2 regions of the Polyangium mundeleinium genome follow, and region 1 is predicted to be linked to the other one. Evidence: predicted binding sites of a transcription regulator. Region 1 holds the regulator's gene; the other holds the start of a gene.

Region 1 (7,465 bases):
CCTCGCCGAGGGCCTCGCGGCGCTCGTGAAGGAGCACCCCACGCTCTGCGTCGGACAACGCGGCCGCGGCCTCTTGCAAGGCCTCACGCTCGCGCAAGGCGTCGACACGCGCGCCATCCTCGGCCGCGCCCGCGCCCACGGCCTGCTCCTCACGGTCGCCGGCGCGAGCACGCTCCGCTACACGCCTCCGCTCGTCGTGCGCGAGGCCGAGATCGACGAAGCCCTCACCATCACGAGCCGTGCGCTCCTGGAGATGAAGCCGTGAAGCGTGATCTTTTGCGACTCGCAGACCTCGGGGACGACGGCATCGTCGCCATGCTGGATCGTTCGGCCTTCTACGCCCGCATGCGCGGCAAGACCGACCACCCGCGGCCGCTCTCCGGCCACGCCATCGCCCTCCTCTTCGACAAGCCCTCGACCCGCACGCGGCTCTCGCTCGAGGTCGCGACCTTCGAGCTCGGCGGCCACCCGCTCATCGTCACGCCCGACTCCACACAGATGAGTCGCGGTGAGCCCACCGAGGACACCGCACGCGTGCTCGGCCGCATGGTCTCCGCCGTCACGTACCGCACGAACACCACGGCGCGCTTCGAAGCCATGGCCCGCGCCTGCCGCGCGCCCGTGTTGAACGCGCTCACCGACGACGCGCACCCGATGCAGGTCCTCGCCGATCTTCACACGACGCGCGAGGCACGCGGTCGGCTCGAAGGCCTGCGCATCTGCTGGGTCGGCGACGCGAGCAACGTGGCGCGCTCGTGGATCGAGGCCGCGGGCCTGCTCAAGCTCGACATGACGCTCGCGACGCCGCCCGCCTTCGCTCCGCCCTTGCCCGAGGTCGAGGAAGCGCGCGCCCGCGGCGGTCGCATCACGATCACGACCGACGCACAAGAGGCCGCGAAGGACGCCGATGTCCTGCTCACGGACGTATGGGTCAGCATGGGGCAAGAGGCCGAGCGCGACTACCGCATCGGCGCGCTCTCGCCGTACCGGATCACGCAGGAGCTCGTCTCGCTCGCCTCGCCCGAGGTCGTGGTGCTGCACTGCTTGCCCGCACATCGTGGCGAGGAGATCGACGCCGATGTGCTCGAAGGCCCGCGGAGCTTCGTGTGGGACGCCGTCGAGTCGCGGCTGCACACGAGCAAGGCGCTGCTCGAATGGGCCGCGCTCGGGCCCGGCTTCGGCCCGCCGCCGTTCGCTGTCGGCCGCGGCGGCGCGGCAGGCTGAGGCTCGGCGTTGCGAGCACTCGGACCCGTCGCCGATCCTGTGCCGTGCTCGGGGTGCGGCAAGCTGCTTGATCCGCTGCGCGCCGGCCACGTCGGGATCTTCGACAGCAAGTTCCACTTCTTCTGCGATCGTCACGCCTGCCGCGCGTGTTTCCTCGGCGAGCCCCCCGGCGAAGCCGAAAACACGCGCCCCGCGCGGGTCCCGCTCTCCCTCTTCGCGCCCCGCCGATCCGGCGCCGAGCCCGAGCCCTCGCGCGGCAACCACGACGCGCCCATCATCCCCTTCCACGCGCCCGCTTCGAGCGACGCCGCGCTCCCCGAGCCGCCCGCTCCCTTCGACGATCGAACCCTCGTCGAGCCCATCGCGCACACCATCCTCACCGAGGAGCCGTCCCGCATCGACGTGCCCGAGCCGCGTGACATCGGCGCGCTCCTGCTCGTCATCGCCACGATCGCCGGCACGCTCGCCGTCGCGCTCGGCCTCGCCGGCGACGCGACCCTCGTCATCGGCGCCCGCATCGTGCTCGCGTCCGTCGGCGCCGGCATGCTCGTCGGACGCGCCGCCACGACCCCGCGCGAGCCCTCCGATCCGCACCCTGCGCCGATCCTCGCGCCCTCGATCCTCTCGCTCGTCCTTGCCATCGGCGCTGCGCTCCGCGCCGCTCCTTCGCTCGGCGCCGAGGCAGCTTCACTTGCGGGCATCATCGTCACGGCGACGGCCGTCGGCGCGTGGTTGCTCGAAGGCGCGCGGCACGCCTCCCTCGCCGAACGCGCCTTCGTCGCGCAATCGCTCGCCGTCCCTGGCAGGCGCGCGCCCGACGACGGCTCTCCCGGCGAGATCGCGAAGAACAAAGTCTTCGACCTCTGCCCCGGGGAGCAGGTCCTCGTCGAGCCGGGCGAGGTCGTCCCCGTCGATCTCGTCGTCGGCTCGGGCGAGGTCTTCGTCCTGCCTTGGCTCGGCGCGACCACGCCCATGCGCAGACGCGCGGGCGAGCCTGTCGTCGCGGGCGCGAAGGTCGTGCGCGGCCGGCTCCGCGGCACCTGCACCTTCGCCGGCAACGACCGCGCGTTCGCGCGTGTCCTCATCGATCCACGCCGCCGCGCCGACGCCCTCGCGCCCATCGCGCGCGCCTCACGGGCCCTCGCCGAGCGCTGGTCGCTCGCCGCGCTCGTGACCGGCGCGCTCTCGGCCTTCATCGCCGGCGGCCGTACCTACGTCGAGATCGCGATGACCGCGGTCGCGTCCCACGCCGCGCTCGCGACCACGCTCATCGCGGGCGTCGCCGGCGTGCACGTCGCGCGCGGCATCTTGCACGCGCAGCGCCGCGGCATCGCCTACAAGAGCGAGGGCGCGTGGGACCGCGCGGCGCGCGTCAACGTCGCCGTCTTCTGCGCGCGCGGCACGCTCCTCCTCGGTGAACCCGAGCTCGCGGAGCTCGAAGCTCCAGGCGGCAAGCTCGAACCGCTCGACGTCCTCTCGCTCGCGGCTGGCGCCGAGCGCGGCGAAGAGCACCCGATCGCCACAGCAATCGTGCGCGCCGCCGTGACCCGCTCGGTGCGCCCCGACGGCGTGCGCAACGCGCATCATGTCCCCGGCCTCGGCGTCACGGCCGTCACGAGCTCGGGCGAGGACCTATGCGTCGGCAGCCGCGCGCTCCTCCTCGCGAACCGCATCTCCATCGCCGCGGCCGAGCAACGCATCGCCGAGCTCGAAGCCCTCGGCCGCACCGTCGTCCTCGTCGCGGTCGGCGCGCGCCTCGTCGGCATCCTCGGCTTGCAGGACGGCCTGCGCCCCGGCGCGCGTGCTGCGGTGCAGCACCTGCTCGACGCACAGATCGAACCCGTGATCATGTCGGGTGACGCGCGCGAGACGTGCGAGGCCATCGGCCACTCGCTCGACGTCGATCACATTCGCCCCGAGGTCTTGCCGACCGAACGTGGGGCCGAGGTTCGAAGGCTCATCGACGCGGGCATGTCCGTCGCGGTCCTGGGTCATCCGAGCGTCGACGAGGGGGCGCTTGGCGCGGCGGACGTCGCGGTCGCGCTTGGCGCGGCCGGCTCGTCGCCGGGCGATCTTTCCGTTGCGCTGGCCTCGGACGACGTACGCGACGCGGCGCTCGCGCTCGCCATCGCGCACCGCGCGCGCCTCGAAGCACGCGTGGGCCTCGCGATTGCCGTCCTGCCTGCGCTCGTCGGGGCGATCGCGGTGGCGTTTGGCGTGCTTCCGCCGGCCTACGCGCCGCTTGCCTCGCTGCTCGGAGGGGCGATGGCGGTTTTGCACGTGCGAGCGCTCGATCGCGTGCGAGAGTCTGGACCGACGCGAGGACACACGTGGGAAAACGGCCCAAGCGACCCTTGACGCACGGAAACCTGGACGGGATAAATGACACCATGGTCGCGAGCGTGAGGGAGGAAGCCGTGACCCTGGACCGGGCCGCCGTGGATCGCTTGCGGGCTCGACTCCAGGCGTACATGGCCAAAAAGGGCCTGCGCTCGACGGCGCAGCGGCGGCTCATCGTCGACACGTTCTTCGAGGGTGCGTCGCACATGACGATCGAGGACCTGCTCACCGAGGTCCGCGTGCACGACAAAGGCATCGGCTACGCGACCGTCTACCGCACGCTCAAGCTCCTCGCCGAGTGCGGCGTGGCCTCCGAGCGTCGCTTCGGCGATGGCCTCAGCCGCTACGAGCTCGCCGACGACGCAAAGGCGCACCACGATCACCTGATTTGCATCTCGTGCGGCACGATCGTCGAGTTCGAGGAGCCGCGCATCGAAGCGCTCCAGGACGAGGTCGCGCGTAGCTACGGCTTTCAGGTCACCTCGCACAAGCACGAGATGTACGGCACCTGCGCCGACTGTCAGAAAAAGGTGTCTTGAGGCGCGAGCCCCTCTCCTGCGCGGGAGAGGGGCCCTCGACGTGAACGCGGCGGGGTTTTACTCGCCGACCTGCGCGACGTAACTGACGCGCGCGATCGGATCGTAGAGCGGGTTCAATACCTGCACTGGCGGCGCCACGAGGCCTGCGTACTGCGTGTTGTCGAGCACGACGTAGTAGAGCCCCGGCGCGAGGCTGAACTTCCGCGTCTGCGCCGGCCCTGGCGCGAGCGGCGCGCCGCCGAGCACGGGCCCCGGCGCTACCCCGAGCGGCTGCCCCGTCTGGTAGCCCTCGCGCCACGGATCCCCGACCATCTTGCTGACGATCATCACGTCGACCGTCGGCCCTTGCACGCTCATCGTCAGGTAGAGCGCTTGCCCCGAGCCGACCTCGAAGGGGCCGAGGAAGTCACGCGCGTTGCCGTGGACGTCGACGGTCTCGTTCGCGAACGTGAAGCGCTCGTCGTCTTGCACCTTGAACGGCTTGATCGGCTTGTTCGGCGGCGTGAGGATCCCGAGCGCGAACTCGTTGCCGCGGTCCTCGTTCGCCACGACGGTGAAGCCGCGCGTGAGCTCGCCGGTGATCACCTGGTTGCCGAAGAAGTTCGTCAGCGTGCCGAACGGCGGAATGTTCGAGGCCACGTTGAACGCGGTGTTCTCGATGTATCCGACGCGGAAGTCGGGCCCCGAGATGATGCGGTTCAGCCGGCCCCACACGTAGATGTCTTCGTCGGAGATGGCGAAGTCCGGCCGAAGCTCGATCGTCGCCGACGTGGAGAAGCCGACGCGCTTCGCCGGCTGCATGTAGCCGTAGCCCGTCCCTGCAAACGTGACAGCCACCGTCTGACGCGCGTCATCGACGGTGTAGTTGCACGTCATCGGGAAGAAGCGGCCCATGGCCGGCGAGGCCGAGTCGGTCTTCAAGGGCACGCCGACCTTCAGCATCTCCGGGCAGATCCGACTCGCGCCGAAGTTCGAGAAGAGCCACCAACGGAGCTGCGGGTTCGCGTTCACCACGGTGCCGGCGCAAGGGCAGCCGGCCACGGCGAAGGAGAGCGCGAGCACGAGCAGGACCAAGAACGCGCCCGCCGGTCGGGCGGACGACTTGCGACGGGATCGCAGCACGCGGATTACCATAGCGACAGAGCGGGCGAGCGTGTCCTGGAACCTGCACCAGGAAGCCGGGATCCAGAGCGCGCTCCGTTGAAGGTGGATGAAGGCGAGAGAAGACCCTTCTTGGACGATCCGAAAGGCGCCCTCCCTAAGAACAGGGCACGAATCCGGCACTTTGGAGTCCCTTGGAGAATTTGCCCGGGATTCGTCGGTCGGATTTGACGCCCCCATCCAACGGGCCTACAAAAAGCGAAGCAAGCTAGCACAGGGGAGGAAAACGACGGCCCCGGGCGACTCGTAGGGACGGATGCGATCATGAGTGACCTGACGAACCGCTCTCGCAAAATCCTGCTCGCCGTCGTCACCGAGTTCATCTCGACAGGCGCCGCGGTGGGAAGTCGCACGCTCGCGCGTAAGTATGGCCTCGATCTCTCGGCAGCCTCCGTCCGCAATGTGCTCGCCGATCTCGAAGAGGCCGGGTACCTGAAGCAGCCGCATACCTCCGCGGGCCGCGTCCCCACGGACCGCGCGCTGCGCCTCTTCATCGACACGCTCGTCCAGGCGCGCGCCTACAGCCCCGAGGAGCAGGCCAAGCTCGGCAAACGTTTCGCCGAGATCTATGCGGTCGCGACAGACCCGATGCGCGAGGCCGGGCGGTACCTGTCCGAGCTCTCCGGCACGGCCGCGGTCATCGCCTCGCCGCGCACCGAGCTCCGCGCGCTCTCGCAGCTCCGCTTCATCCCCACGCGCCCCGGTCAGCTCCTCGCCGTACTCGTCTTCTCCGACGGCAGCGTCGAGAACCGCTTCATCCAGATCGAAGAGGTCCCTGCCGAGCCGGAGCTCACGCGCATCCACAACCTGCTCGCCGACGTCATCGAAGGCCGCTCGCTCGGCGAAGCGCGCGACCTCTTCGCGCGCCGCCTCGCCGACGAACGCATCGCGCTCGACGCCCTGCGTCGTCGCGCCTTCGAGCTCGGCAGCCGCGCCACCGCCGACGTGAACCGCCGCAGCGGCGATGTCGTCATCGAGGGCCAGGGCAAGCTCATCGACCTGCCCGAGTACACCGACGCGTCGCGTCTCAAGAAGCTGCTGCGCACACTCACCGAGCGGGAGGATCTGCTGACGCTCCTCGACAAGGTGATCGCCGCGGGCGCGGTGACGGTGTTCGTCGGCAGCGAGGCCGGCGAGCTCGGCGAAGGAGACCTCAGCCTCGTCGTCGCGCCGTACACCGAGCATGGCCGCGTCGCCGGCACGGTCGGCGTGCTCGGCCCGACGCGCATGGACTACGCGAAGGTCATGCCCCTCGTGGACGCGACGGCCACCGCGATGAGCGAGGCGCTCGGCGGAAGGCGCGGATCATCCTAACGCGCGCAGTCGCTCGAGCACGCGCTGAAAATCTTCGGGCGCGGGTTCTTCAAAAAAGACCTCGTCGCCCGTCTGCGGGTGGATGAAGCCGAGCTCCGTCGCGTGCAGCATGAGCCGCGGCGCGTCGATGCGCGTGCCCGCGTAGCCACGCACGTACACGTTCTCCCCGACGATCGGATGTCCCGCCTCGGAGAGGTGGATGCGGATCTGATGCGTTCGTCCCGTTTCGAGCCGGCACGCGATCAGCGTCGCGCCCCGCAGCCGTTCGAGCGGCTCGACGTGCGTCACGGCGAGCTGCCCTTCCCCGCGACGCTCGCCTTCTTCGAGCGAGCCTCGCAGCCCGTCACCGCGATCCGCGATGAGCCTTGATCGGAACGTCCGCTTCCCGATCTCGCCGTGCACGATCGCCAAGTAGACACGACGCACCGAGTGCTCGCGGAACTGCTGCGAGAGGTGCTTCTTCGCCGCGAGTGTCCGCGTGAAGACGAGCAGCCCGCTCGTCGCCTTGTCGAGCCTGTGCACCACGCCGAGCGGCGCGCGTCCGCGGATCTTGTCGCGGCGCGCGAGCAGATCGCGCACGAGCGCGTCGAGCGTTTTCTCGCGCTCGGCGGGTGACTCATCGCCGAACGGGATCGTCGAGATCCCCGCGGGCTTTCGCACCACGACGACGGCCGGATCCATGTGCACCACGAGCTCCTCGCCGATCTCCGCGAGGCGCGCGACCTTCGGCGAAGGCGCGCGCGGGTGCCGCGTGATCTCCGCGCCGGCTCGCGTTTTCCGGGTCGAATCGAGGATCTGTGTCCCGTCGATCGCGATCTTGCCGGTCTCGATGAGCCTTCGGGCGTCGGACCAGGAGACTCCGGCGAGCGTCCGGACGACCCCGTCGA
Region 2 (7,465 bases), 8.6 Mb from region 1:
CCAGGGCTCGTGCCGCAGGACGAGCTCGACGCGCACGATCGCGCCGAGATGGAGCGCTTCTCCCGCTTCGAGGACGAGCTCACCGAGCGCGTCGGCGCCGACGGCAAGCCCGTCTTCCAGATCCCGCTCGCGTTCTCGTCGCGGGATCCGGACACGCTCGCGCTCGATCGGATCAGCATGCGCGCGTGGCTCGATCGTGAAGGCTACACGTCGACGTTCTTGCGCTGGTACGTGCGCTACGCGTGCCTCGACGACTTCGGCGCCGAGCCCGAGGAGGTCTCGGCCTGGGCCGCGCTGCACTACTTCGCAGGGCGCAAGCTGAAGACACCCGAGCTCGACGGCAGCCACTTCCTCGTGTGGCCCGAGGGCAATGGAAAGCTGGTCCAGGCGCTCTCCGAACGAGCACGCGCGACGGTCACGCACGGCGCGCTCGTGACGGGCCTCGGCACGAGCGAAGGCGGTCGTGTCGAAGTGCGCTGGCTCGACGTGCGGGATCGCGCCCCGCGGCGCACGCACGCGCGGGCCGTCGTCGTCGCGGCGCCCGCGTTCGTCACGAGTCGGCTCTTCCCGCCAGCTGCGGCGCGCTTGCCCGTGCGCACGAGCTCACCGTGGGTCGTCGCGAACATGCACGTCGAGCGCCCGATCGATCCCGACATGGCGTGGGACTCCGTCCTCTACGATGCGGCGGGCCTCGGCTACGTCGATGCGCGCCATCAGCTCACGGAGCTCTCCGCGCGCACGGTGCTCACGTACTACCGCGCGTACGGCGGCCCCGACGTCGTGGACGCTCGGAAAGGCCTCGTCGTCGCGCCGTGGGAGCAGATCGCGAACGACGTGCTGCGTGATCTCGCGCCTGCACATCCGGAGCTGCGCGAGCAGATCACACGCATGGACGTGTGCGTGTGGGGCCACGCGATGCCGCGCCCGCGCCCTGGTTTTCTCGGCGAACGGCCCTTCGAACCGCTCGTCTTGCTCGACGAGCGCGTGGCCTGGGCGCACGCGGATCAGCCTGGTATGGCGCTCTTCGAGGAGTCGCAGGCGTCCGGTGTACGAGCGGCCGAGGCGGTCGCGCCTGCGCTCGGGATCGAGCTCGGTCCGACCTGGTTGTGAAAGCCAGGAAAATCGTAGTCACAAGCACATAACCGACACCCATTCGCCGCAAATTCGGGGTTCTGGTGGGCTTGCTGGCCTTCCAGGGGGTACGGGGGGATGGGTCTGCGCGGGAAAGGTGACGGGATCTGCTCACCGACCTTGCACGGCCCCCCCCCTACGCGTCTACTGTTCGGCCATGCGAACCCGGTTCGCCGGGATGACCGATGTCGGCCTGATGCGGGAGCACAACGAGGACAACCTCCTCGTGATGCCCGAGTACCATGTCGTCGCCGTTGCCGACGGAATGGGCGGGCATCGCTCTGGCGATGTAGCAAGCCGGCTGGCTGTCTCCACCCTCTCAGACTTCTTCTCGGTCACCGTCGGTCGCGACGGTACATGGCCATTTCCTGCCGATCCGAACCTGACGGAGGAAGAGAACTACGTCGTCACGGGCCTGCGACTGGCCAACCGTCGCATCTTCGACCGTTCGCTCAAGACCATGGCGGACTTCGGGATGGGCACGACGATCGTGACGGCGATGTTCGACAAGAACGCGACGCGCGTGACCGTGGGTCACGTCGGCGACAGCCGTTGTTACCGCATCCGAGGCGAGAAGATCACACAGCTCACCCGTGATCACTCGCTCGTCAGCGACGCCCTGCACATGGCGCCGTGGATGACCGAGGAGGAGATCAAGCGGCTGCCGCCGAACGTGATCACCCGCGCGCTCGGCATCCGCGAGGACGTGCTCGTCGATCTGCTCACCGAGGAGACAGCCGCAGGGGACATCTACCTGCTCTGCTCCGACGGCCTCTCGGGGCTCGTGAAGGACCCGGAGATCTGCGACATCGTCACGAAGGCCCCGTCGCTCGACGAGGCGTGCCGCGTGCTCATCGAGCGCGCGAACTTCCATGGCGGACTCGACAACATCACGGTCGTGCTCGCGCGCGTGGAACCCGAGCAGCAGAGCTGACCGCCCCTCACCCAACCCCTCTCCCGCAAGCGGGAGAGGGGCTTTGCTGCGCTGGCGCGCGTTCGCTCTACAGCAAGAACTGATCGCCGATCTTCATCACTTCGAGGCTCACGCCTTCGAGCGCGGCGCACTCCCGCTCCACCTCGGCCTGGAACACCGGCTTGATGTGGTAGAGCAGCGTCGGCAAGTCCTGCGGACGGCGTAGCTTCTTCAAGTCGGCGCGCAGCGTCTGCGGCGTGTGATGACCACTCACGGTGGCGAGCCGCTGCTCCCGGTTCGGAAAGCTCACCTCCATCAAGAGCGCGCGCAGGTTCGGCTGCTCGTCGAGCACTTGCCACAGCCGATCCGTGGGGCCCGTGTCGCCGCTGTACGCGATGGCGCCGCCCGGCGTCTCGATCACGAACGCAGCCGACTCGATCGTGTGGCTCACCATGATCGCGCGAACGTTGCAGCCCGCGAGCGGCGCCGGGTTCTCCGGCGAGAGCTCGAGGTAGCGGATCGTCGGGTTGTCCGGCGTCGGGATCGTCGCGAAGTCGGGCCAGAGCTCGTTGTTGAAGAAGTGCTGCCGCAGGATGCGGATCGTCTCGCGCGTGCCCGCGACGATGAGCGGAGGCGCGCCCATCTGACAGCGGTTGTCCGCGAGCGTCGCGAGGTCGCGGATGTGATCGAGGTGCGCGTGGCTGACGAGGCACCCTTCGAGCTTGAGCTGCCCCTCGACTTCGAGGCCGCTCGTGAGGGATCCCGCGTCGATCGCCAAGCGCTCGTCGAGGATGAAGGCGCTCGTGCGGTGCTTCGGAGTTTCGCCGCCGTGGCAACCGATGACGCGGAGCTCCACGTCGCTCAGCCTTCCCCGCCGAACTTTTGCGGCATCTCGAGGAACTCGACGAAGTCCTGGAGCCTGCCGACGTCGGCGACGACGATGCCCCCCGGGACCTCGCTGGCAAGGCGCAACCTGCGCAGCCGCTGCATCACGTCGGAGGCCGCGACCGCGTCCACGCCGACGTCACGCGCGAGATCCTCCGCCCGCGTGCGGATCAGGATCCCTTCGGCCGTCTTCTCGCCGAAGGCCTCCGCGCTCCGCGCCAGCGCGAGCATGATCCGCGCCTTCGGATCGCGGTGCATCAGCACCTCGATCAACGCGTCGGCCGAGTCGAGCCGCTTCGCGAGCTTCTTGATGAGCCGCATGGCGATCTCGGCGTTGACCGCGACCATCTTCTCGAGCGTCCTCGCCTCGACCAGCAGGCACCGCGTCGTCTCGACGACCGTCGCCGTCGCGCTGCGCGGCTTGCCGTTCAGGATCGCCAGCTCGCCGAGGAACTCGCCTGGACCGAGCATCGCGATCACGCGCTCCTCGCCCGCGATCATCTTCGTGATGCGGACGGAGCCGGACTGGATCACGTACATCACGTCGCCGGGATCGCCCTCGCGGCACAGTATGTCCCCGGCCGAGAACTCGCGGCCAAACCGGGCGAAGAGCGGGTCCGACATCGTGGGGGGAGTTTACCGCCATACGGCAGGCCGGGTCAAAAACCGGAGGCTTCGCCGCCGTGGTCTTCGAAAAACGAAAGCCCCGGACGCCGCAGGCGCCCGAGGCTCTCGTGCTCACGTGTGGGCTCGCGGGGCGATCAGCCCATGTCGAAATCGCCCATGCCGCCCATGCCGCCCATGCCGCCCATTCCACCCATGCCACCCATGCCGCCCATGCCGCCGCCGCCGCCAGCCGCGGCCGCCGCTTCCTTCTTGGGCTTCTCGGCGACGAGCGCCTCGGTGGTGAGCATCAGGGCCGCCACGCTCGACGCGTTGGCGAGCGCGTGGTGCACGACCTTGGCCGGGTCGATGACGCCGGCGGCGAAGAGGTCCTCGTAGGTGTCGGTCGCGGCGTTGTAGCCAAACGAGCCTTGCCCCGTGCGGACCTTCTCGACGACGACGCTGCCGTCGATGCCGGCGTTCGTGGCGATCTGCCGGATCGGCGCCTCGGCGGACTTGCGCACGATGCGCACGCCCACGTCGCGCTCGTCGCCGAACTTGAGCGTGTCGAGCACGGACGCCGCGCGGAGCAGCGCGACGCCGCCGCCGACGACGATGCCCTCCTCGACGGCCGCGCGCGTGGCGTGCAGCGCGTCCTCGACGCGGGCCTTCTTCTCCTTCATCTCGACCTCGGTCGCCGCGCCGACGCGCACCACGGCCACGCCACCGGCGAGCTTCGCGAGGCGCTCCTGGAGCTTCTCGCGATCGTAGTCGCTCGACGTGTCGCCGATCTGCTTGCGGATCGACTCGACGCGGGCCTTGATCGCGGCCTTGTCGCCGGCGCCGTCGACGATGACGGTGTTGTCCTTGTCGATCTCGACGCGGCGGGCCGTGCCGAGGTCGCGCAGCGTGGCGGTGTCGAGCTTCTGGCCGAGGTCCTCCATGAAGGCCGTCGCGCCCGTCAGGGTCGCGATGTCCTTCAGCATCTCCTTGCGGCGATCGCCGAAGCCGGGGGCCTTCACGGCGGCGACCTTGAGCGTGCCGCGCAGCTTGTTCACGACGAGCGTCGCGAGCGCCTCGCCCTCGATGTCCTCGGCGATGATGAGGATCTCGCGGCCGTTCTTCACGACCTGCTCGAGCACCGGGAGGAGATCGGCCATCGCCGAGATCTTCTTCTCGTTCACGAGGATGAGGGGGTTGTTGAGGACCGTCTTCATCTTCTCGGGATCGGTCACGAAGTACGGCGAGAGGTAGCCGCGGTCGAACTGCATGCCCTCGACCGTGTCGAGCTCGGTCGACATGCGCTTGTTCTCTTCGACCGTGATCACGCCCTCCTTGCCGACCTTCTCCATCGCCTCGGCGAGGATGTTCCCGATCTCCTTGTCGCCGTTGGCGCTGATCGTGGCGACCTGGGCGATCTGGCCCTTGTCCTTGGTCGGGACGGCTTGCTTCTTCAGCTCGCCGAGGATGGCGCTGACGGCGGCGTCGATGCCGCGCTTCAGGTCCATCGGGTTGTGACCGGCTTCGACGAGGCGGAGGCCCTCGTTGTAGATGGCCTGGGCGAGGACGGTCGCGGTGGTCGTGCCGTCGCCAGCCTTGTCGCTCGTCTTCGAGGCGACCTCACGGACCATCTGCGCGCCCATGTTCTCGAGCTTCGAGTGCAGCTCGACTTCCTTGGCCACGGTGACGCCGTCCTTCGTGACGACCGGCGAACCCCAGCTCTTCTCGATGACGACGTTCCGGCCCTTCGGCCCGAGGGTCACCTTCACGGCCTCGGCGAGCGTGTTGACGCCCCGGAGGATCGCGGCGCGCGCGCTACGGCTGTAAATGATCTGCTTGGCGGACATGGATCTTCTTCCCTTTGGGGTTGGTGAGGAGAGGGCGGGCGTTCAGCTCGCGGCGCCTTCGCCGCCGGTGATCGCGAGCAGGTCGTCCTCGCGCAGGAGCACGAAGTCCTCGCCGTCGATCTTCACCTCGTTGCCGGCGTACTTGCCGAAGAGGACGACGTCGCCGACCTTGATGTCGAGCGGCCGGAGCTTGCCGTCGCGGAGGAGCTTGCCGTTGCCCACGGCCACCACGCGCCCCTCGATGGGCTTCTCCTTGGCCGAATCCGGGATGATGATCCCACCCTTCGTCTGGGTCTCGCTCTCGAGACGCTTGACCACGATGCGGTCGTGCAGCGGCCTGATCTTCATGATGGCTTCCTCTATCGTCTGTTTGCGGGCCCCGGCGGGCCGACTCCCCCCGGCCGTGGCTCTTGGCCACGGAGGGTGTCGAGCACCAACGCCGCTGGCACTCGGCTATGCCGGTGGCTAAAACCGGCCCGGAAAATAGATCCCCCCTTTCCACCGTCAAGCCCACCCTGGGCCGGTTGGTCGTTTTTCCGGAGGGCGGCGTACGTCCCCGGAGCGCCCCGAACGCCCTCGTCCGTGGTGCGAGGAGGACAGCGGAAGGACGAACCCGGCCAAGACGGACGGAATATCCAAACAATCTCAAGCTGTTCCGAACGAACGACAAGAAGTGCTTGACAGGCCCGACGGTTCGGCTAAGTTGCGCGGCCCGTGGGCGACGGAGCGATTGCTCCGGTGCTCCACCGGTCCCTTGGCTTTGGCTCGCAAGGCTTGGGGACGCCGATCCTTGGGGGATCGTCTAATGGCAGGACGACGGTTTCTGGCACCGTCTATCAAGGTTCGAATCCTTGTCCCCCAGCCCGAAGTCGGCTAAGAAGTGTCGCCGACGGATTTGAAAACTGGTCCCATCGTCTAGCGGTTAGGACGCCGGCCTCTCACGTCGGTAACGCGGGTTCAATTCCCGCTGGGATCGCCAGGTAAAGCAGAAACAGCGAACAACGGCACCTTCGGGTGCCGTTTTCGTTTTGTGCCTTTGTTTCCGGACCGCGAGCGCCTCCGGCCCGGCCGGCGCGTCGCGTGTCGCGTAAGAAGGCCAGGTTGCGCACGCCGTCCTCATTTGAGAGAGAGGACGCATGAAGGCGCTCCAGTGCACAGAAAAAGGCGTCGTCCTCAGCGACGTCCCCGATCCCGCGCCCGCGCCGGGCGAGGTCGTCGTCAAGGTCCTGTCGACCGGGATCTGCAATACCGATCAGGAGCTCGCCCGCGGATACATGGGCTTTCGCGGCGTGCTCGGCCACGAGGTCCTCGGCCTGCACGCCGGCAAGCGTGTCGTCATGGAGATCAATTGCGCCTGCGGGAGCTGCGCGACCTGCCGTGCAGGCGGGCGCAACCATTGCCCCACGCGCACCGTGCTGGGAATCCTCGGCCGCGACGGCGGGATCGCCGAATTCGTACGGATCCCCGAGGAGAACCTGCATGTCTTGCCGGATTCGATCCCCGACGAGAGCGCAGCTTTCATCGAGCCGCTCGCCGCCGCGCTGCATGCCTTCGACGAGGCCGCGCCCCGGCCAGGAGATCGCGTTTGCCTGCTCGGCGATGGCAAGCTCGGCCTGCTCACCGGGCTCGCGCTCGCGGCGCGGCGCGGGGATCTCGGCCGCGCTGTCGCCGTCGGCCGGCACCGGGACAAACTCGCGCTCCTCGAAGCCGCCGGGCTCGACGTCGCGCTCGAATCCGGTTTTTCCGAGTCGGGGTTCGACCTCGTCGTCGAGGCGACCGGCCAGCCTGTGGGGCTCGCCCGCGCGCTCGCCATCGTGAAGCCGCGCGGCACGATCATCCTCAAGAGCACATATGCAGGCGTCGCGAACATCGACCTCGCGCCCGCCGTCATCAACGAGAACAGGATCATCGGCTCGCGCTGCGGCGATTTTCAGCGCGCCATCGACGTGCTCGCCCGCGGCGTCGTCGACCCGCGTCCGCTCCTTTCAGCGCGTTATCCGCTCGCGGACGCCGCGCGCGCGTTCGCACGCGCTGCCGAGCCGGGCGTCTTGAAGGTGCTCGTCCTGCCGTCTTGATTCAGGCCGAC

What was found. The regulator HrcA, encoded in region 1, represses chaperone genes, less so after heat shock. The targets are predictions, from matches to a motif close to GNTAGCACTCNCCNNNGGNGAGTGCTANC.
Region 2: a site for HrcA is predicted at 5,821-5,849, ahead of groES (co-chaperone GroES). Genes of this name have one in related genera too.

What each region holds. Positions count from the first base shown of each region.
Region 1 covers NZ_JAQNDO010000001.1:11,661,005-11,668,469, forward strand. Annotated here, with positions in the region: gene POL67_RS45960 (aspartate aminotransferase family protein) at 1-265, shown strand, start outside; gene argF (ornithine carbamoyltransferase) at 262-1,224, shown strand; gene POL67_RS45970 (HAD-IC family P-type ATPase) at 1,234-3,582, shown strand; gene POL67_RS45975 (transcriptional repressor) at 3,642-4,103, shown strand; gene POL67_RS45980 (hypothetical protein) at 4,161-5,225, opposite strand; gene hrcA (heat-inducible transcriptional repressor HrcA) at 5,529-6,578, shown strand; gene POL67_RS45990 (RluA family pseudouridine synthase) at 6,570-7,465, opposite strand, start outside.
Region 2 covers NZ_JAQNDO010000001.1:3,109,646-3,117,110, reverse strand. Annotated here, with positions in the region: gene POL67_RS12625 (FAD-dependent oxidoreductase) at 1-1,110, shown strand, start outside; gene POL67_RS12620 (PP2C family protein-serine/threonine phosphatase) at 1,289-2,065, shown strand; gene POL67_RS12615 (MBL fold metallo-hydrolase) at 2,133-2,900, opposite strand; gene POL67_RS12610 (Crp/Fnr family transcriptional regulator) at 2,906-3,553, opposite strand; gene groL (chaperonin GroEL) at 3,691-5,379, opposite strand; gene groES (co-chaperone GroES) at 5,422-5,727, opposite strand; tRNA gene POL67_RS12595 (tRNA-Gln) at 6,171-6,241, shown strand; tRNA gene POL67_RS12590 (tRNA-Glu) at 6,284-6,358, shown strand; gene POL67_RS12585 (alcohol dehydrogenase catalytic domain-containing protein) at 6,516-7,454, shown strand; gene POL67_RS12580 (metallophosphoesterase) at 7,456-7,465, opposite strand, start outside.